One region of the Streptomyces sp. NPDC048288 genome, then DNA from elsewhere that is predicted to be linked to it. Evidence: riboswitches for the same ligand, from Rfam matches in the RefSeq annotation. Region 1 holds a riboswitch; each other region holds the start of a gene.
What was found. A riboswitch is a leader RNA that binds a small molecule or an ion and turns the genes downstream of it on or off. The one in region 1 is predicted to bind cyclic di-AMP.
Positions count from the first base shown of each region.

Region 1 (4,714 bases):
GGGAGCTCCACGAGGCCTTCCCCGGCCGGCTCGCCCTGTTCGAGGCCGACCTGCTGAAGGAGGGCTCCTTCGACGAGGCGTTCCGCGGCTGCGCGACCGTCTTCCACGTGGCCTCGCCGTTCCTGATGCCGGAGCGGATCAAGGACGGCCAACGGGACCTGGTGGACCCGGCGTTGCTCGGCACCCGCAATGTGCTCGGCGCCGTGGAGCGGACCCCGGAGGTGGAGACCCTGGTCTTCACCTCCACCGTGGGCGCGATCTTCGGCGACTACGCGGACGTCCGCGAGATGGCCGGTCAGCTGCTCACCGAGAAGTACTTCAACACCAGCAGCACGGTGGCGAACAACCCGTACCACTACGCCAAGACGGTCGCCGAACGCGCCGCCTGGGCCGCCGAGGCGGCCCAGGACCGCTGGCGCATGGTCTCGATCAACCCCGGCCTGATACTGGGCCCTTCCCTCACGCCCGCCTCCGAGTCCGGCAGCCTGTTCCTGCTGGACGAGCTGTTCAGGGGCTACTTCTGCTACGGCGCCCCGGACTTCAGCTTCACCACCGCGGACGTCCGCGACGTGGCCGACGCGCACATCGCGGCGGCGGAGAACCCGGCGGCCGGGGGCCGGTACATCGTGGCCAACGAGACGATGACCTCGTTCCACGAGATGTCGCGGATCATCCGCACCCGCCACCGGTGGGACCCGCGCCTGCCCCGCACCGCGCTCCCGCACGGTCCGGTACGGGTCCTCGGCCCGCTCTTCGGCCTCACCCAGGACTACATCGCCAAGCACCTCGGCATCCGCTTCCGCGTCGACAACGGCCGGAGCGTGCGCGAACTGGGCCTGGTCTACCGGCCGGTCGAGGAGACCCTCCTGGACCACCACGAGAGCTGGCGCTCGCGGCGCCGGAGGGTCTGACCTCGGTGGCCCGGGTCCGGCCTCGGCGGGCAGGGGGTCAGGCCGGGCGGACCACCCGGTGGATCGCCGACTCCCCGGCGTTGTAGATCGACTCCTCACGGATCGACGCACCCGGGCTCGGCGCGTGGATCATCATGCCGCCACCCGCGTAGATCCCGACGTGGCTGTCGTTGTCGAAGAAGAAGACCAGGTCGCCCGGTTCGACGGCGGCCAGTGTCATCGGGGTGCCGGCGAACGCCTGGTCCGCCGCGCCGCGCGGCAGCGTCACCCCGGCGGCGCGCCAGGCCGCCTGGGTCAGGCTGGAGCAGTCGTACGACTCCGGGCCGGTCGCCCCCCAGACGCACGGCCGCCCGATCTGCGCCTGCGCGAACGCCAGCGCCTTCATCGCCTTGCCCGGCTCGGCCGGGGCGACGGCCTGCTGGGGGAAGCCGACGGCAGCGGCGAAGGCGCCGGAGGCGGCAGGGGGTGCCGCAGCCGCGGGGGGCGCGGTCGGCAGCGGGGTGGTGGGGAGCGGAGCCGTGGCGACCGGGGCGGCGGTGGCCATCGGCACGACGGGCGCGGTCGGCGCCGTGGCGTACGCCATCGTCGCCCACGGCGGGTCCGGCACAGCCATGGGCATCGGCGCGGCGGGCACGACCGGCGCCGGGGCGGCGGCGTAGGCGGCGGCCGGGGGCTCCATACCGACGGCGTAGCCGCCCAGGTCGGCGCCGGGTGCCGCGAAGTAGGCCCCGGTGCCGGGGTCGACCTGAGGCATGGCGGCCATGGCAGCGGCGGGGGCGGCCGTGGCGTACGCGGCGGCCGGGTAGCCGGGGTCGGCGGCGACCGGGTAGCCGAGGTCGGCGGCGACCGTGTAACCGAGGTCGGCCGCGACCGGGGGCGCGCTCGCGTAGGCGGCGGTCGCGTTCGGCGCCATGGCCTGGTAGGTCCCGGCGTCCATCGGAGCCGCCATGGGCGCGACGGGGGCCGCAGCGGCGTACGCGGCGGCCGGCTCCGACGGGCCCGCGCCCGGGTAGGCACCCGCGTCGGGCGACGTCGGCATCGGGAACGAGCCCGTGGCGCCCGGGGTCATGATCCGGAAGGAACCGCTGTCCCCCGGTGACGGGGTCGGGACACCGCCCATGTCCATGGGCCCGGCGGCCGGGTAGGAACCCGTACCGCCCGGGGTCATGACCCGGGAGCCGCTGGTGTCCATCTGAGGCATGGCCTGGGTGGCGGGGGCGCTGCCCGGGCTCATGACGCGGGAGGCGGCGGCGTCCATCGGGGGCATCTGCTGGGGCGTGCCCGCACCGCCCGGGCTCATGACACGCGCGGCGCCCATGTCCACCGGAGGCATGACCTGCGTCGCGGGGGCACTGCCCGGGCTCATCACCCGGGAGGCGCCGAGGTCCATCGGGGGCATCTGCTGGGGCGCGCCGGCACTGCCCGGGCTCATGACGCGGGAGGCGCCCGTGTCCACCGTGGGCATGACCTGCGTCGCGGGGGCGCTACCCGGGCTCATCACGCGCGAGGCGGCGGCGTCCATCGGGGGCATGGCCTGGGGCGCGCCCGCACCGCCCGGGCTCATGACGCGCGAGGCGCCCATGTCCACGGGGGGCATGACCTGGGTCGCGGGGGCGCTGCCCGGGCTCATCACGCGGGAGGCGGCGGCGTCCATCGGGGGCATCGGCTGGGGCGTGCCCGCACCGCCGGGGGCCATGCCGCGGGACGCGCCGGCGCCGGCCGGGTTCCTGCGCTGGGGGGTGCCGGCGCTGGGGGACATGATGCGGAAGGTGCCGGTGTCCGAGGGGGACACGACGGGGATGGTGCCGGTGTCCGACGGGGTCGGCGCCGGGAGCCTGCCCGGGCCGGCGGGCGCGCCGGACCCGAAGGAGCCGCTGTCGGTGCGCTGGGCCGGGATGCCCATGGCGGGGGCCGCCCACTGCTGCTGCGCCGGGGCCTGGGGCGCGGAGACGCCCCACGAGATCTGCTGCTGCGCGATCTGCTGCCGCGCGGCGGGGGCCGCTTCGAGCGCCGCCACCGCACGCTGTCCGGTGCGCTGGGACAGCAGCTCACGGGCCTTGGCGATCTTGAGCTGGTTCCTGGTCTTGGAGGTGCCCGGCGCGGCCCGCTGCGGCGCGGCGGCGGACAGGGCCTTGGGCGGGCTCGACGGCCCGGCGGGCAGCGCGGCGGCGGGCCCGGCCGTCAGCTCCAGCTTCGGGCGCGCCGGCAGCTCGCGGACGACCTCGATCTCGGTCTGCCCCGACGGTCCCGCGGTCAGCTCCAGCCGGGACGGACCGGAGCCCTCCAGCTGGCCGAGCAGGTCGGCGGCCATGGAGCTGACGGGCCGGCGCGGGCCGGGCCGGCCGGGCATGCGGTCGGAGGGCAGCGCGGCGGGGACACTCGGCCCCAGCCTCGAACGCGCGCCGTCGAACCACTCCCGCGCGATGTTGTCCAGCCCCGGATCGTCACGGCGGGGCCGCTTGAACAGCGGGACACCGCGTGAGCGCGAGCCTCCGCTCATCGCACGGGTGGCGTTGTAGTTCCCGGTGGCGTTCTCGGCCTGGTCGTAGAGGTTGTTGATCCGCTGTCGAACCTCGTCACGGCTCTCGGACGCCATGGGGGTCGTGCTCCTTCCGTACTCCGCCTACCGGGTTAGCTGTCGGGTTCGGGCGTCGAATCCGGAAGGTATGCCCTACGGCCCTTGCCCTTGTGGGCAGTTGGCCGATTCACCCCAGTGATCGGTTGGGTCCCCGGCTCCGGATCGCCCCACGAGGGCACCGGACTCGGCGGAGGCCGCGCGGCCCGACGGGATTCGCCGGGGGGAGCCGAGCGGCTTACCCGTCAACTTAGCCAACTTGTGTCACTCGTGTGAAGGTTGACGTGCGTAATGTCCGATACGTATTTGTGATGTTCGTCGTACTGTTCGGTATGGGGCTGCGCGGGGCGGCATTTCGCGCATCCGCAGATCACAGTCGTACGACGACCAGGGCGGTGTCGTCGGTCGCGCCCTCCGGCGGCAGCAGCTCCCAGAGGACGGCATCGGCGAGATTTTCCGGGTCCAACTCGCGGTGTGCGGCGAGGGATCGGGTGAGCCGGGCGAGCCCGGTGTCGATGTCCTCGCGGCGGCGCTCGATGAGTCCGTCGGTATAGAGGACAAGGGTGGCGCCGTCCTCGAACGCGGTGACGGCCTGCGGGCGCGGTCGCGGATCGGGGCGGGCGTCGAGCGGGGGATCGGTGGCCCGGTCGAGGAGTTCCACCCGTCCGCCGGGGTGCAGCAGGGCGGGCGGCGGATGCCCGGCGCTGCTGTAGGTGACCGTGTGGCGGGCGAAGTCGACGAACGCCGTCACGGCGGTGGCCGACTCGGCACCGTCGATCACATGCGCGTACCGCCCCAGCACGCCGAGCGCCTGCGCCGGGCCTTCGGCCACCCGGGAGACCGCGCTGAGCGCACTGCGCAACTGCCCCATGACACAGGCCGCTTCGAGCCCGTGCCCGACCACGTCGCCGACCGAGACGCCGATGCGGTCGCCGCTGACCAGGTCGACCAGGTCGTACCAGTCGCCGCACACGTGCAGCGACCCGGTGGCCGGCCGGTAGCGCACCGCCGCCCGGTGGTGCTCCAGCTGCCGGGGCGCGGGCAGCATCGCCTCCTGCAGGGCGACCGCCACCTCGCGCTCCCGGGCGTGCGCCTGCCGCAGCCGTTCGTTGATCTCCTGCAGTTCGCCCGCGCGCCGGTACAGCTCGGCCTCCAGGACCTGGGTCCGGCCGTCGCCGACGGTCCGGCGCGCCCGGATCAGCTCGGTGACCTCCTCGACCCGGTGCAC
Region 1 covers NZ_JBICZD010000004.1:560,477-565,190, forward strand. The annotation lists gene ACGFZS_RS17945 (NAD-dependent epimerase/dehydratase family protein) at 1-911, shown strand, start outside; gene ACGFZS_RS17950 (NlpC/P60 family protein) at 949-3,507, opposite strand; cyclic di-AMP (ydaO/yuaA leader) riboswitch at 3,516-3,689, opposite strand; gene ACGFZS_RS17955 (PP2C family protein-serine/threonine phosphatase) at 3,857-4,714, opposite strand, start outside.

Region 2 (4,714 bases), on a different contig from region 1:
ACTACGTACGTCCTGTACATTTTTTACAGAGAGTCCGGCCGCCGAGACACCGCCTCGGCCGCGAGGAGGGGTATGCCATGACCCGACCGTCCGCCCGCTATGTCCTGCCCGAGTTCACCGAACGCACCAGCTCCGGGCAGCGCACCCTGGATCCGTACTCGAAGCTGCTGGAGGAGCGGATCGTCTTCCTGGGCACGCCGGTGGACGAGACCTCCGCCAACGATGTGATGGCGCAGCTGATGTATCTGGAACACGCGGCTCCGGAGCGGGACATCTCGCTGTACATCAACTCTCCGGGCGGGTCGTTCAGCGCGATGGCCGCGATCTACGACACGGTCCAGTACGTCACCTGTGACGTGGAGACGATCTGCCTGGGGCAGGCCGGGGCGTCCGCCGCCGTGCTGCTCGCGGCCGGCGCGCCGGGCAAGCGGTCCGTGCTGCCGGGCGCCCGTGTCGTGCTCCAGCAGCCGTCGCTGCCCGAGCCGGTACAGGGCCAGCCGAGTGATCTGGTCATCCGGGCGGCGGAGTTGGAGCGGGTCCGCACGATGCTCGAAACGATGCTGGTCCGGCACACCGGGCGCACCCCCGAGCAGATCCACCAGGACCTGGAGCGGGACCTGGTGCTGGACGCGCGGGAGGCGCTGGCGTACGGGCTGGTGGACCGGGTCGTGCCCACCCACCGGACCTCGCGCGGCCTGCCGGACGCGGGGTGATCCGGCGATGCTGCCACCGGAGCTGCCGCCGCTGCCCGCGCTGACCCGCGCCGAGGGCGAGTTGATCGACCGTTACCTGGACGTGGTCGACCTGCTGGGCCGGATCAACCCGGCGCAGAACGAGGACACCTACCGCGGGCTGCGCGCCGCGCAGGCGCTGGTGCGCGCCGCGTCCGAGCTGCGTGACGCGCTGGCGCTGATGCACGGGCGGGGCGAGACGGAGCTGCACGGGGACACGCTGGCACGGGCGTTGCGGGTGCTCGACGGCGAGCGCCGGACCGCTCGCGTCGTACTCCCGCCGGACTGCGTACGGTGACCGCCGCAGAGGCCGGGCGGGGCACGTCGACGCCCTGTCCGCGCCGGAGTTGAAACGGCCCAACGGGGTTACCCCCGTTCGGCGGAGCGTGGCGTGGTTTTACCTGACCGACAGGGCCGCTCGGTACGCCCGTTCGAGAGTGCCCGCCGAGTGCTTCTCCGCAGGTCCGGGGCTACGCAGGGCAGTTGACGAAGAATCGAACACAGTACTGTCCACCCGAACGGGTGGGTGGTGAGTAACCCCACAAATCCCCGATTCCATTGGGATTTTCGGACACGTGTGAGTGAAGATCCCTGTCTGACGACAAGCCCCCGCCACAGCGGCGGGGCGGTCCGGGCGGACGCCGAGTCCTGCCGCCGCCCGGATTGACCCGTCGACAGAAGTGCATCGGCAGGAGTGGAGGACCCAAGCACGACGGGTCGCCGGGACGGTCACACCATGACCGGGCCGAGCAGCCCTTGGGGTGAAGCCGTGGTGACACGGCCGGGCAACTTCGCCAGCCCGAATCCGACAGGTCATCCTTCACAGGCGGCTGACGAAGGGTTGCGCATGACCGCGCTCAATCGCGTTCCGTCGCTCATGGTCCGGGCCGGTACGGCCTCGGCGCTGACGATCGCCGCCGTGGGCGGCTCGATCGTGATCCCGGGGGTCGCCTCCGACGCCTCGGCCGCCACGATGGGGACCAAGGCGCTTCAGGTCGCCGCGTCCAAGAAGGGCAAGCCCTACAGGTGGGGCGCCACCGGACCGAACCGGTTCGACTGCTCCGGGCTGACGCTGTACTCGTTCAAGAAGGCGGGCAAGAAGCTGCCTCGTACGGCGGCCCAGCAGTACAACAAGACCCGTCACATCTCGGCCGGCAACCGCAAGGCCGGGGACCTGGTCTTCTTCCACTCGGGTTCCAGCGTCTACCACGTCGGCATCTACGCCGGGAAGGGAAAGATCTGGCACGCCCCGAAGACCGGGGACGTGGTCAAGCTCCAGAAGATCTGGACGAAGAGCGTCTGGTACGGCCGCGTCAGCTGACGCACCCACCGGCCGGCCGGCAGGAACTCGGGGCTACGGTTCCTGCTGGCCGGCGGTGGTGACGGTGCCGGCCGGGACGGTCCAGGGGAGTTCGATGGAGACGGTCTTGCCGCCTTCGCGGGTGGGGCGTACGCGGAGTTTGCCGCCGCATTCGGCGGTCAGCCAGCGGATGATGACCATGCCGCGGCCGTTGTCCTGCTGGACCGCGGCGGGAAGTCTCTTGGGGAACCGCGGATGACTGTCCGTGACGCCGATGCGCAGGTGTTCGTCGCGGTCGAGGATCATGTCCACCGTGAAGGTGGGTGACTGTCCGAAGGTGTGCTGTACGGCGTTGGTGGCGAGTTCGGAGACGATGAGGCGGATGGTGTCCGCGGTCTCCGTCTCCGGTGGCAGTCCCCACTCCGCGAGGACGTCGAGCACGTAGGAGCGGGCCGTGGAGACCGAGGCGGGATCGCTCGGCAGAGTGACGGATGCTTCCAGGTGGTCTGCCATGGCGAGGTCGTCCCTTTCCTCGGGACCGGAGTCCGACACGGTGCGGAAGGTTCGAGTACGGTCCCGGACTGGTGCTTCTTCGTCAGACTGCCATTACCGGGCCGGTCAGGGGAGCGATCCACCAAGATATGCATATATCTGTCGCTCAAAGCGGTGAACTCTGCGACCTCAGACCGTATTTGGGCGGCTCGGAAGGAGTAAGGAGTAGCCCATGCAGAACGGTCCCGCGGTACGCCGCCGGAAACTGGGCGCCGAACTGCGCATGCTGCGCACCGGTGCGGGTCTCACGAGCGGTGAGGCCGCCCGTCTGGTGGGCTGGCATCAGTCGAAGGTGAGCCGGATCGAGACCGGCGCCAGCGGTGTGAAACCGGCCGATGTGCGGTTACTCCTCGACGCCTACGGAGTCGTCGAAGGACAACTGCGGGAGTTGCTGCTGGTGTTGGCGGGGTCCGAGGACACGGCCGGGCGGCACCACTGGTGGCACGCCTATCGGGGGGTGCTGCCGCCCGCCTACCGGGATTTCATCAGCCTGGAATCGCAGGCCGGGGCGATGCGCACCCTGGAGACCCTGGTCGTCCCGGGGCTGCTGCAGACCCCCGAGTACGCGCGTGCCGTGACCCGGGTGGCCGCCGACGGGCTCGACGACGAGGCCCTGGACGCCCTGGTGGAGGTACGTCTGGCCAGGCAGGACGTGCTGCGCAACGATCCGCCGCTGGAGCTCAGCGCGGTGCTCGACGAGGCGGTGCTGCGCCGGGAGGTCGGCGGCCCGGGGGTGATGACACGGCAGCTGGCGCGGCTGGTGGAGGCGGCCCGGCTGCCCCAGGTACGGCTCCAGGTGCTGCCGTTCGCGGCCGGCGCGCATATCGGCATCACCGGGCCTTTCGTAATCTTCTCATTTCCGAGCACTTCTGATCTGGATGTGGTTGTTCTCGACCAGTTGACGAGTAGCCTCTACCTGGAGCGGAAAGAAGACCTCCAGGCCTACGCGGAGGCCTTCAACACCCTTCAGATCCACGCCCTTTCGCCCGAGGACTCGTTGGATTACATCGCCGGGATACAGGACGGCGCGTAAGGAGGCACCATGACTGCACTGCCTCGGAACGTACCTTCAAGTGCTGATCTGCACGGATTGCGGTGGCTGCGCAGCAGCTACAGCACCGGTGCGAACAACTGCGTGGAGACGGCACGGCCGCACTCCGGCCCACCGGCCGGACTGCTCGCCGTACGCGACTCCAAGAACCCGGCCGGGCCCGCGCTGCTCTTCTCCCCCGAGAGCTGGGCGGGTTTCGTGGCCGCGGTCAGCGACTGATCGGCGCTCCCCGCTGATCAGGTTGCGAACAAAACTGATCAGTACGCAACTGAATCCGTAATCGACTCCGTATCCGCATCCGAGCGCAGCCCGGCCGTGTCACGCCGACTCATGGTCGTGTTTCGCCGATCACACGTACAGCGCGTTCGATCTCGGCCCCGGAGAGGTCCGCGCGGGCGGTCAGCCGCAGCCGTGAGATGCCGTCCGGCACGGAAGGCGGACGGAAGCAGCCCACGGCCAGGCCTGCCGTACGGCAGTCGGCCGCCCAACGCACGGCCCCCTCCGGGGACGGTGCCCGCACGGAGACCACCGCGGCGTCCGGCCGTACCGCTTCCAGGCCCGCGGCGGTCAGCCGTGCGTGCAGGTCGGCGGCCACCTCGCGGGCCCGGGCCGCCCGCCCGGGCTCGCGTCGCAGCAGCCGCAGGGCCGCGAGGGCCGCTCCCGCCGCGGCGGGGGCCAGGCCGGTGTCGAAGATGAAGGTGCGGGCCGCGTTGACCAGGTGGTCGATCACCCGGGCCGGTCCGAACACGACCCCGCCCTGGCTGCCCAGCGACTTGGAGAGGGTCGCCGTGACCACCACGTCGTCGGCGCCGGAGAGCCCGGCCGCGTACGCGGCGCCCCGCCCGCCGTCCCCGAGGACCCCGAGCCCGTGCGCGTCGTCGACGAGCAGCCCGGCGCCGCGCTCCCGGCACGCCGCGGCCAGCCCGGCCAGCGGCGCCGCGTCCCCGTCCACCGAGAACACCGTGTCGGAGACGACCACCGCGGGTCCCTCGTGGGTGCCGAGCGCCTTGCGCACGGCGTCCGGGTCGGCGTGTCCGACGACCTGGGTGGTGCCCCGGGCCAGCCGGCAGCCGTCGATCA
Region 2 covers NZ_JBICZD010000012.1:111,234-115,947, forward strand. The annotation lists gene ACGFZS_RS36740 (ATP-dependent Clp protease proteolytic subunit) at 78-713, shown strand; gene ACGFZS_RS36745 (hypothetical protein) at 721-1,029, shown strand; cyclic di-AMP (ydaO/yuaA leader) riboswitch at 1,391-1,575, shown strand; gene ACGFZS_RS36750 (C40 family peptidase) at 1,579-2,052, shown strand; gene ACGFZS_RS36755 (ATP-binding protein) at 2,086-2,544, opposite strand; gene ACGFZS_RS36760 (helix-turn-helix transcriptional regulator) at 2,756-3,616, shown strand; gene ACGFZS_RS36765 (DUF397 domain-containing protein) at 3,626-3,853, shown strand; gene ACGFZS_RS36770 (8-amino-7-oxononanoate synthase) at 3,963-4,714, opposite strand, start outside.
Region 2: linked by a shared signal. The riboswitch ahead of ACGFZS_RS36750 (C40 family peptidase) and the one ahead of ACGFZS_RS17950 (NlpC/P60 family protein) in region 1 are both predicted to bind cyclic di-AMP.

Region 3 (4,714 bases), on a different contig from region 1:
TGCTGAAGACACCGGTCGGGACGCGGTCGCGGACGGTGATCCCGAGGCCGCGCAACTGCTCCGCCTTGTCCGGGTTGTTGGAGAGCAGGTCGAGCTCGTCGATGCCGAGGGCCGACAGCATCTGGGCGGCGGCGGTGTAGTCGCGGGCGTCCTCGGGCAGGCCGAGGGCGGCGTTCGCCTCGTAGGTGTCCAGGCCCTGGTCCTGGAGGGCGTAGGCGTCGAGCTTGTTGTAGAGGCCGATGCCCCGGCCCTCCTGGCGCAGGTAGAGCAGGACGCCGCCGCGCTCGGCGATGCGCTCGACGGCCTCGCGCAGCTGGGGTCCGCAGTCGCAGCGGGCGGAGCCGAAGACATCGCCGGTCAGGCACTCGGAGTGCAGGCGGACCAGCGGGAGGGCGCCGGGGGCGGGGTCGCCGAGGACGACGGCGACATGCTCCTGGCCGTCGGTCAGGCCATGGAAGGTGACGAGTTCGGCGTCGACGCCGTAGCCGTCGTTGAAGCGCAGCGGGACCCGGACGCGGGCGCGCTGGGTGGCGGCGGGGTGGTCGGTCATCGGGTTCTCCAGTGTCCGGGTGCAGGACGGCTGTCCCGGTACGGGACGTCGCGGGCTCCTGCTTCAGATTTGAAGCAGATCCACGGCTGGAACCCTACCTCATGCTTTAAATTTGAAGCAACAGATTTCCGTACGGTTTCGCGAATTCCGGGTTCACGAACCGGAACAGGGTGACGACCGCCGCCGCCAGGGCACCTCGTCGGACGTCGGCCGCGGGGTCTCGGCCCCCTCCAGCGCCCGTACGATCACCGAGCTGATCTCCTCCAGCTGGTCCACCTGCTCCTCGGAGAGATGGTCGAAGACCGCCGCCCGCACCGTCTCCACATGCCCCGGCGCCGTGCGCTCCAGGACCGCCATGCCCGCGTCGGTCAGCAGGGCGAAGCTGCTCCGCTTGTCCCACTGGCAGTCCTCGCGCCGGATCAGCCCGTCCTTCTCCAGCCGGGTCACGGCGTACGTCAGCCGGCTCCGGGTGATCTTCGACTTCTCGGCGAGGTCGGTCATGCGCAGTTTGCGCTCCGGCGCCTCGGAGAGGTTGGCCAGGATCGAGTAGTACAGATGCGGCATGCCGGCGTCCTGCTGGAGCTGCCGGTCGATCGCGTCCTCCAGGAGGTGCGTCGCCGCGATGTACGCGCGCCAGGCGCGCTGCTCCTTCGAGGTGAGCCAGCGAGTCGTCATACACCCAGTGTAGGTTTGTTTCAAACTTTAACCAAGCGTCCAGTTCACAGCCCGCCGCCGAGAGTGAGCGCGTCCGATGCCGTACCCCCACGTCCTGCTGTCCGCCGCCGTCTCCCTCGACGGCTACCTCGACGACACCGGCCCCGACCGACTGCTGCTCTCCTCCCCGGCCGACTTCGACCGCGTCGACGAGGTGCGGGCCTCCGTCGACGCCATCCTGATCGGCGCCGGCACCATCCGCGCGGACAACCCGCGGCTCCTGGTCAACTCCCCGGAGCGGCGCGCGGCCCGGACCGCCGCCGGCCGGCCCGAGTACCCCCTCAAGGTCACGGTCACCGCGACCGGCGACCTCGACCCGGACGCGCGGTTCTGGCACACCGGCGGCGAGAAGACCGTGTACACGACGGACGAGGGCGCGCGGCGGGCCCGCGCCCTCGGCATCGCCGCCGACGTGGTCCCCCTCGGCGCCGACCTCGACTGGCCCTCGCTCCTGGAGCACCTGCACGACGTACGAGGCGTACGGCGCCTCATGGTCGAGGGCGGCGGCACCGTCCACACCCAGCTCCTCCAGCAGGGCCTGGCCGACGAACTCCAGCTGGTCCTCGCCCCGCTCCTCGTCGGCGACCCGAAGGCACCCCGGCTGTTCGGCCCGGGCGGCTACCAGGGCGGGCGGCTGCGGCTGGTCGAGACCCGCCGGATCGAGGACGTCGTCCTCATGCGCTACGAGCCCACCGCCCCCGGCGCGGACGCGTCGGTGTCCGCCGCGGACCGGGCGTGGCTGCGGCTCGCCTGCGAGCTGGCGGCCGAGTGCCCGCCGTCCCGGACCGCGTTCAGCGTCGGCGCGGTGGTCGTCGCGGCCGACGGCACGGAACTGGCCCGCGGCCACTCCCGGGAGGCCGGCGACCCGGTGGTGCACGCCGAGGAGGCGGCCCTGGCCAAGATCCCCCCGGCCGACCCCCGCCTGCCCACGGCCACCGTCTACACCAGCCTCGAACCCTGCACCCACCGCGCCTCCCGCCCGCACCCCTGCGCCGAGCTGATCCTCCGGGCCGGGGTGCGGCGGGTGCTGACCGCGTGGCGCGAGCCGGACACGTTCGTGACCGCGGCCGACGGGACGGGGATGCTGCGGGAGGCGGGGGTGCGGGTGCTGGTACTGCCGGAGTACGAGAGCGCGGCGAAGGCACCGAACGGGCATCTGCCGGGCTGAGCGGAGGTGTGGAGCCGAGGCCCCGCGGACCCCACCGGTTTTAACCCGTGTGACTCCCGTGCTTCTGATGGCGTATGCTGGTTTCACCGACGCGGGGTGGAGCAGCTCGGTAGCTCGCTGGGCTCATAACCCAGAGGTCGCAGGTTCAAATCCTGTCCCCGCTACTGATGACTCAGGGCCGGAATCCAAGAACAAGGATTCCGGCCCTGAGTCATGTCCGGGCCCGTCGCAGGTGACACAGGGTGGCCGGACGACCGCCCTGCGCATAACGTCTGAGTCACCATCAAAACGTGTGTGACTCCTGTGTTGAGCAGGAGGCCTGGTCAACTCGACCGTTTTTGACCTGTCGTGGCTGGTAAGTCCATGCTTTGAAAGCTTAATGATCAAGGAGAACAGCTTGGAATCTGACAGCCGGGTCTATTAACGTTCGATAACGCAGCGCGGTCGTCCCAGCCGTCACCCGCGACGGCTCCGCGCGCACGCGCCGAATCCCGCAAGGGAACCGGGGAACCACCACCTTGGGGTGAATCGCACGGCTGCCGCCGGTAGGAATCGGCCGGTATACGCGCGTAGGAGACCTTCCCGCTCCGAACCCGTCAGCTAACCCGGTAGGCGACGGAAGGAAAGGAGTGCGCCCGCGTGGCGTCCAACCGGCCTGCTCCGACAGCCCCGTTCGTGCCCAGCCAGCGTCAACCCGACACCTTCGGCTACGGCAGCTACCGCACCGACGAGGGCCCCTGGGAGGAGTGGAACCCCACCGAGGATTCCCTCGCCCAGACACGCGGCCGGCACCGCGTCGCCAAGCAGAAGGGCGGCGGACTCGCCCGCAGCTCCACGGTGCTCGGCGTCGGCGTCATCGCCGCCGTCGGCGCGGGCGGCATGGCCAGCGCCAACACCGGCAAGCCGCCGGTCTCCATCTCGCTGCCCGACCTGCCGTCGTCCGTCGACTCCCTGCTAGGCGAGGGCGGCGGCCACCAGGCCACCCAGACCGCGCTCAGCAGCGTCACCACCGCGACGACCGCCACCGACGCGGACTCCTCCTCGTCCGACGCCGGCGAGGCGCTGCGCAGCCGGATCATCGCCCAGGCCGAGCAGCAGCAGAACCAGCTCGACACCAAGGCCAGCGCCAAGGCCGTGGCCGCCGCCGACAAGGCGGTCTACGACGCCGAGGCCAAGGCGGTGAAGGCGGCGGCCGCCAAGGCCGCCGACGCCAAGGAGCAGGCCGAGGCCGACGCCAAGGCGAAGGCCGAGAAGGAGCGCCTCGCCGCGCTGGCCAAGCAGTACACGCTGCCGGTCGTCTCGTACACGATCACCGGCACCTTCGGCCAGGCCGGCTCCATGTGGTCCTCCGGCTACCACACCGGGCTCGACTTCGCCGCGCCCACCGGCACGCTCATCAAGGCCGTCCACGGCGGCACGGTCACCGAGGCGGGCTGGGCCGGCTCCTACGGCTACCGCACGATCCTGACCCTGGACGACGGCACCGAGCTGTGGTTCTGCCACCAGTCGTCGATCAGCGTCTCCGTCGGCCAGAAGGTCGCCACCGGCGATGTCATCGGCCGCGTGGGCGCCACCGGCAACGTCACCGGCCCGCACCTCCACCTGGAGGTCCACCCCGGCGGCCAGGCCACCGGCATCGACCCCATGACCTGGCTGCGCGGCAAGGGCCTCAACCCGTAACGGGTCACCCCCCCCCGACGAACCACAAACCACGAACCACGAACCCCGGGATCCCCGGCGGCCCCGACGACAACCCCCCGGCGTCCGGGCCGCCGGTCCGGTGTCTCCGGCCGGACATCCGTGCGGTGTTTCCGGCCGGACAGCCGTCCGATGTTCCCGGCGGGGCGCCCGTGCGATGTTCCCTGCGGGACGCCCGTGCGCCTGTTTACGAAACCTTCGTACTGCGCCGGGATGGCCTGCCGGGGCGGCCCGCGTTGATACAGAGCATGACTGCTCTTCGCGAACTCGGCTCCTCCGACCTCGAGGTCTTCCCGCTCGCCCTCGGTGGCAACGTCTTCGGCTGGACCGCCGACGAGGCCGCCTCCTTCGCCGTCCTGGACGCCTACGCGGCCGCCGGCGGCAACTTCGTGGACACCGCCGACTCCTACACGGCCTGGATCGAGGGCAACCAGGGCGGCGAGTCCGAGACGATCATCGGCAAGTGGGTCACGGCGCGCGGCAACCGCGACGACATCGTCATCGCGACGAAGGTCAGCCAGCACCCCGAGTACCCCGGCCTGTCCGCCGCCAACATCAAGGCCGCCGCCGACGCCTCCCTGCGC
Region 3 covers NZ_JBICZD010000002.1:1,054,977-1,059,690, forward strand. The annotation lists gene ribA (GTP cyclohydrolase II) at 1-550, opposite strand, end outside; gene ACGFZS_RS11210 (MarR family transcriptional regulator) at 704-1,225, opposite strand; gene ACGFZS_RS11215 (dihydrofolate reductase family protein) at 1,302-2,432, shown strand; tRNA gene ACGFZS_RS11220 (tRNA-Met) at 2,523-2,596, shown strand; cyclic di-AMP (ydaO/yuaA leader) riboswitch at 2,905-3,064, shown strand; gene ACGFZS_RS11225 (M23 family metallopeptidase) at 3,072-4,112, shown strand; gene ACGFZS_RS11230 (aldo/keto reductase) at 4,379-4,714, shown strand, end outside.
Region 3: linked by a shared signal. The riboswitch ahead of ACGFZS_RS11225 (M23 family metallopeptidase) and the one ahead of ACGFZS_RS17950 (NlpC/P60 family protein) in region 1 are both predicted to bind cyclic di-AMP.

Region 4 (4,714 bases), on a different contig from region 1:
GTCATCTCGGCGGCCGAGCGGGACTTGCCCTCGAACTCGTACTTGCCGTCCTTGTAGAACTCGGAGGCGGCGACGTCGAGCGCGAGCGCGATCTGCTCACCGGGGACGTACCCGGCCTGCTTGATCGCCTCCAGGATGAGGTCGAGGGCGTCGCGGTTGGAGCCGAGGTTCGGCGCGAAGCCGCCCTCGTCGCCGAGGCCGGTGGCCAGACCCTTCGACTTCAGGACCTTCTTGAGGGTGTGGTAGACCTCGGCACCCCAGCGCAGCGCCTCGGAGAAGGACTCCGCGCCGATCGGGGCGATCATGAACTCCTGGATGTCGACGTTGGAGTCCGCGTGCGAGCCGCCGTTGAGGATGTTCATCATCGGCACGGGCAGCAGGTGCGCGTTCGGGCCACCGAGGTAGCGGAACAGCGGCAGGTCGGACGCCTCGGAGGCGGCGTGCGCGACGGCGAGGGAGACGCCGAGGATGGCGTTGGCGCCGAGCGAGCCCTTGTTGTCGGTGGCGTCCAGGTCGAACATCGCCTGGTCGATCAGGCGCTGCTCGGTGGCGTCGTAGCCGACGAGCTCCGGGCCGATCTGCTCGATCACGGCGAGGACGGCCTTCTCGACGCCCTTGCCCAGGTAGCGGTTGGGGTCGCCGTCACGGAGCTCGATGGCCTCGAAGGCACCGGTGGAGGCGCCGGACGGAACGGCGGCACGACCCGTGCTGCCGTCGTCGAGGCCGACCTCGACCTCGACCGTGGGGTTGCCTCGGGAGTCCAGGATTTCCCGGGCTACGACGACGTCGATGGACGGCACGAGCATCTCCTTCTTGGGATGTGACGCTGGTTGTGCGGGGCGCACGCGGGCCTTGTCGGCCCTTGCTCAGCCTTGCGACTAGAGCCTAACCGCCCCGGGGCCGTCGGCCGTCGACCGACCGTCCCGTGGACAAGGACAGACGGTATCTATTGTTCACCCTCGGAACAAAGGGGGGCCGGATGAAGAACGGGAGAAGAACCGGCCAAAGAGAAACCCCGCCCCGGTGCGTACGGGGGAAAACGCACCGAGACGGGGGCCCGTGGGGGACGGGGGTGACCCTCACGTGGTCCCCACTATGAGGACCACGGTTGTGAGAGGGCTGTGGTTCAGCTGGGCGCCCCGTATTTCTTGCGGGGCTCCGCCTGTGTCCTACTTCAGGTGCAGCTGCTGGCCGGGGTAGATGAAGTCGGCGTCGTCGACGATGTCCTTGTTCAGCTTGAACAGCGCCTGCCAGCCGCCCTTGACCTTGTGCTTCTCGGCGATCGAGCTGAGGGTGTCGCCCTTGACGACCTTGTACTCGCCGTCGCCCTTCTTGACCTTCTTGCCGGTCGGGGTGGTGACGGTCTTCTTGGCGGCCGGACGCTCGGCGGAGCGGGAGGCGGCCTGGGTGTCGGTCGAGCGGGTGCTGGTGCTGGTGCTGCCGCTCGACGAGTTGGAGGAGCCGGTGCTGCCGCCCGTGTAGGCGGCGCTGGACAGGCCCGTGCCGCAGACCGGCCAGGCGCCCTTGCCCTGCGCGGCGAGGACCTTCTCGGCGATCGTGATCTGCTGCGCCTTGGTGGCCTGGTTGGCCTGCGCGGCGTAGGCGGTGCCGCCGTACGCGGCCCAGGTCGAGGCGGAGAACTGCAGGCCGCCGTAGTAGCCGTTGCCGGTGTTGATGGACCAGTTGCCGCCGGACTCGCACTGGGCGACGGTGTCCCACTCGGAGGCGGTGGCGGCGGAGGCGCTGCCGGCCGCCATCAGCGGGGCGGCGACGGCGACGCCGGTGACCCCGGCGACGGCGATGGCGCGGACGGCCTTGGACGGACGGCGGTGCTTGCCCTTGCCGGAAAACAGCATGGATCGATCCCCTCACCGACGCCTGCGAGGTGAGCTGTCGGGTTCGGGCCGGTTGAGTTGCCCGGCCGCACACCTGTCTGTCGGTGCGCGGCTTCACCCCGAGCCGGTTCCGGCGGCCTTTCGGCCATGAGGCCCCTGAGGGCTCAACTGCCGGACCCGGCACTTACCTTGGGTCCCCCGCTCCTGCCTACGGCGCTTGACGCGACGACTGTTCCCGGACGGCCGCTGGCAGGACTCGGCGTTGCGACGGCCGGGGCTCGTGGTGACGAGCGGCCTTGACCGTAAACAGGGCATCAGGTGAATTTCAAAGATGATCAGGGCTTCTGAGACTCATCCCACACTTTCACCAAACCGGACATTCAACTCGAAGCGGGGCGTCAACTCCCGCTGCTTTTCGCCCGATTAGCTGCTGAGTTTCAGGGTCTGACCGGGGGCGATGGCGTTCGGGTCGGCGCCGATGTCCGCCTTGTTCGCGGCGTAGAGCGCGCGCCATCCGCCGTCGAGGTCAAGGGAGTCGGCGATGGAGGCGAGGGTGTCGCCATCCCGGACGGTGTAGGTGCCGCTGTCGCGGGAGGCGTGACGGCCGGAGGAGGCGGCTTCCTGACCGTTTGTCGCGCTTTCGTCCGCCGAGCCGCCGCGGTGCTTGCCGCCGGTGCTCGCGGTACCCGTGTCGACCAGGCTCCAAGAGCCGCCGGTCTGCCACGAATTGTCCGAGTCGTCACTCTGGGGCACGACGGGGTTCTCGTCGGCCTTCGAGGTGTCGGACTTGGAGGATTCCGACTTGTCCGTCTTGGTGGATTTGCTCGGGGTGTCCGTCTTGGAGTCGCCGCTCGCGCTCGCGCTCGGGGAAGGAGTGGCGGAGGCGTCCCCGGAGTCAGTGCCGTCCGAGGAGGAGTCGGAGCCCGAGGAGGAGGAGTCCGACAGCCCGGAGGACGAGTCCGACGAGTCGGAGGAACCGGACGAATCATCCGATCCGTCACCACCCGGGTCGACGTTCACCGAGGCGTCGTCCGACGAGAGCCCGGCGAGCAGGGCACAGGTCCGCCAGGGCTTGGTGCCCTGGTCGGCGAGGATCTTCTCGGCGACCGCGATCTGCTGCGAACGGCTCGCCAGGTCGGGCGTGGTGGCGTACTGCGTGCCGCCGTACGTGTCCCAGTCGTCCTGCGACATCTGCAGGCCGCCGTAGTAGCCGTTGCCGGTGTCCATGCTCCAGGAGCCGCCGCTCTCGCAGTTGGCCACCTGATCCCAGGTGGTGCCGTCGGCCGCGTTGGCGCTCGCCGCGCCGAGCAGCGGGAGGGCGATGGCGGAGCCGGTCACTCCGGCCGCGACGAGCAGGGCCGGAGCCTGACGGGGGCGACGGTGACGACCGTTCCCGGAGAGCATGCGGAAACCTTTCGAGCGACAGCGGTGACCGGTGCGGCGGGTCCCGCAGGGCGCCGCACTGATGGGTGAACGTATAGGCAGACGATCACTTGTCACAAGTTAATGCCGCGCAGATCACGTGAAGATCACAGACTTGAGTGCTGGTCACCTTTGGCCGGCAAGGGACTTACCGGTGACTTACCGGGCGACGGGGGTGAACTCCACCGGAAGGGTGCGCAGTCCGCGCATGATGAGCCCGCCGCGCCAGCGCAACTCGCCCGGATCCGCCGCGAGTCGCAGATCGGGCAGCCGGGTGAGGAGGGTGGCGAGCGCGGTCTGGCCCTCCAGCCGGGCGAGCGGGGCGCCCAGGCAGTAGTGGATGCCGTGGCCGTATCCGAGGTGCTGGTTGTCCCGCCGCGAGAGGTCCAGGGTGTCCGGCCCGGCGAACCGCTCCGGGTCCCGGTCCGCCGCGGCCAGTACGACCAGCACCGGGTCGCCGGCCGCGATGCGCTGCCCGCCGATGCCGAGCGGCTCGGTGGCGAACCGCCAGGTGGCCAGCTCCACCGGCCCGTCGTAGCGCAGGAGTTCCTCGACGCCGGTCTCCAGCAGACCGCGCTCGCCGGCGCCCAGGGAGTCCTGCAGCCGGACCCGCTGCTCCGGGTGGGTGAGCAGGGCGTACGTCCCGTTCCCGATCAGGTTGACGGTCGTCTCGAACCCGGCGAACAGCAGAATGAAGGCCATCGCGGCGGCCTCGTTCTCGGTGAGGTGCTCGCCGTGGTCCGAGGCCCGGATGAGCCCGGAGATCAGATCCTCGCCCGGACCGGCCTCGGCGGGCAGCGCCTCCCGCTTGCGGTGGATCAGCTCGGCCAGATAGCCGCGCATCTTCTTCACCGACCGCGCGACCCCGCCCCGCGGCCCGCCGCCGTGCCGGATCATCATTCCCGCCCAGTCCCGGAAGTCGTCCTGGTCCTCGCGCGGGACGCCCAGCAGGTCGCAGATGGCGTAGATGGGGAGCGGAAAGGCGAACTCGTGGATGAGGTCCGCCTCCCCCTTCTCCGCGAACCCGTCGATGAGCCGGTCGGTCAGCTCCTGCACCCGGGGCGCGAACTCGGCCACCCGGCGCGGCGTGAACGCCTTGCTGACCAGCCGGCGCAGCCGGGTGTGGTCCGGCGGGTCGATGTTCAGCAGATGCGTCATCAGCTCGGCCTTGCGCTCCCCCGGGATCCCGGTCTTCCCCTTGGCGTGCGCCGGCTCGTCGTGATGCGCCGGGTTCTTGGAGAGCCGGGGGTCGGCGAGCGCCTGCTTGGCATCCGCGTAACGCGTCACCAGCCACGCCTCCACCCCACTGGGGAGCGTGGCCCGGTGAACGGGCGCGTGGTCACGCAGCCAGGCGTACGCCGGGTAGGGGTCGCTCGCGAACTCCCAGGTGAAGAGCTCGGGGGCGGTGTCGTCGGGGCGGGGCTGGTGGGTCACTTGTCGACGGTATCGGGTGGCCG
Region 4 covers NZ_JBICZD010000017.1:62,207-66,920, reverse strand. The annotation lists gene eno (phosphopyruvate hydratase) at 1-806, opposite strand, end outside; gene ACGFZS_RS43305 (transglycosylase family protein) at 1,170-1,856, opposite strand; cyclic di-AMP (ydaO/yuaA leader) riboswitch at 1,861-2,061, opposite strand; gene ACGFZS_RS43300 (transglycosylase family protein) at 2,259-3,239, opposite strand; gene ACGFZS_RS43295 (cytochrome P450) at 3,417-4,691, opposite strand.
Region 4: linked by a shared signal. The riboswitch ahead of ACGFZS_RS43305 (transglycosylase family protein) and the one ahead of ACGFZS_RS17950 (NlpC/P60 family protein) in region 1 are both predicted to bind cyclic di-AMP.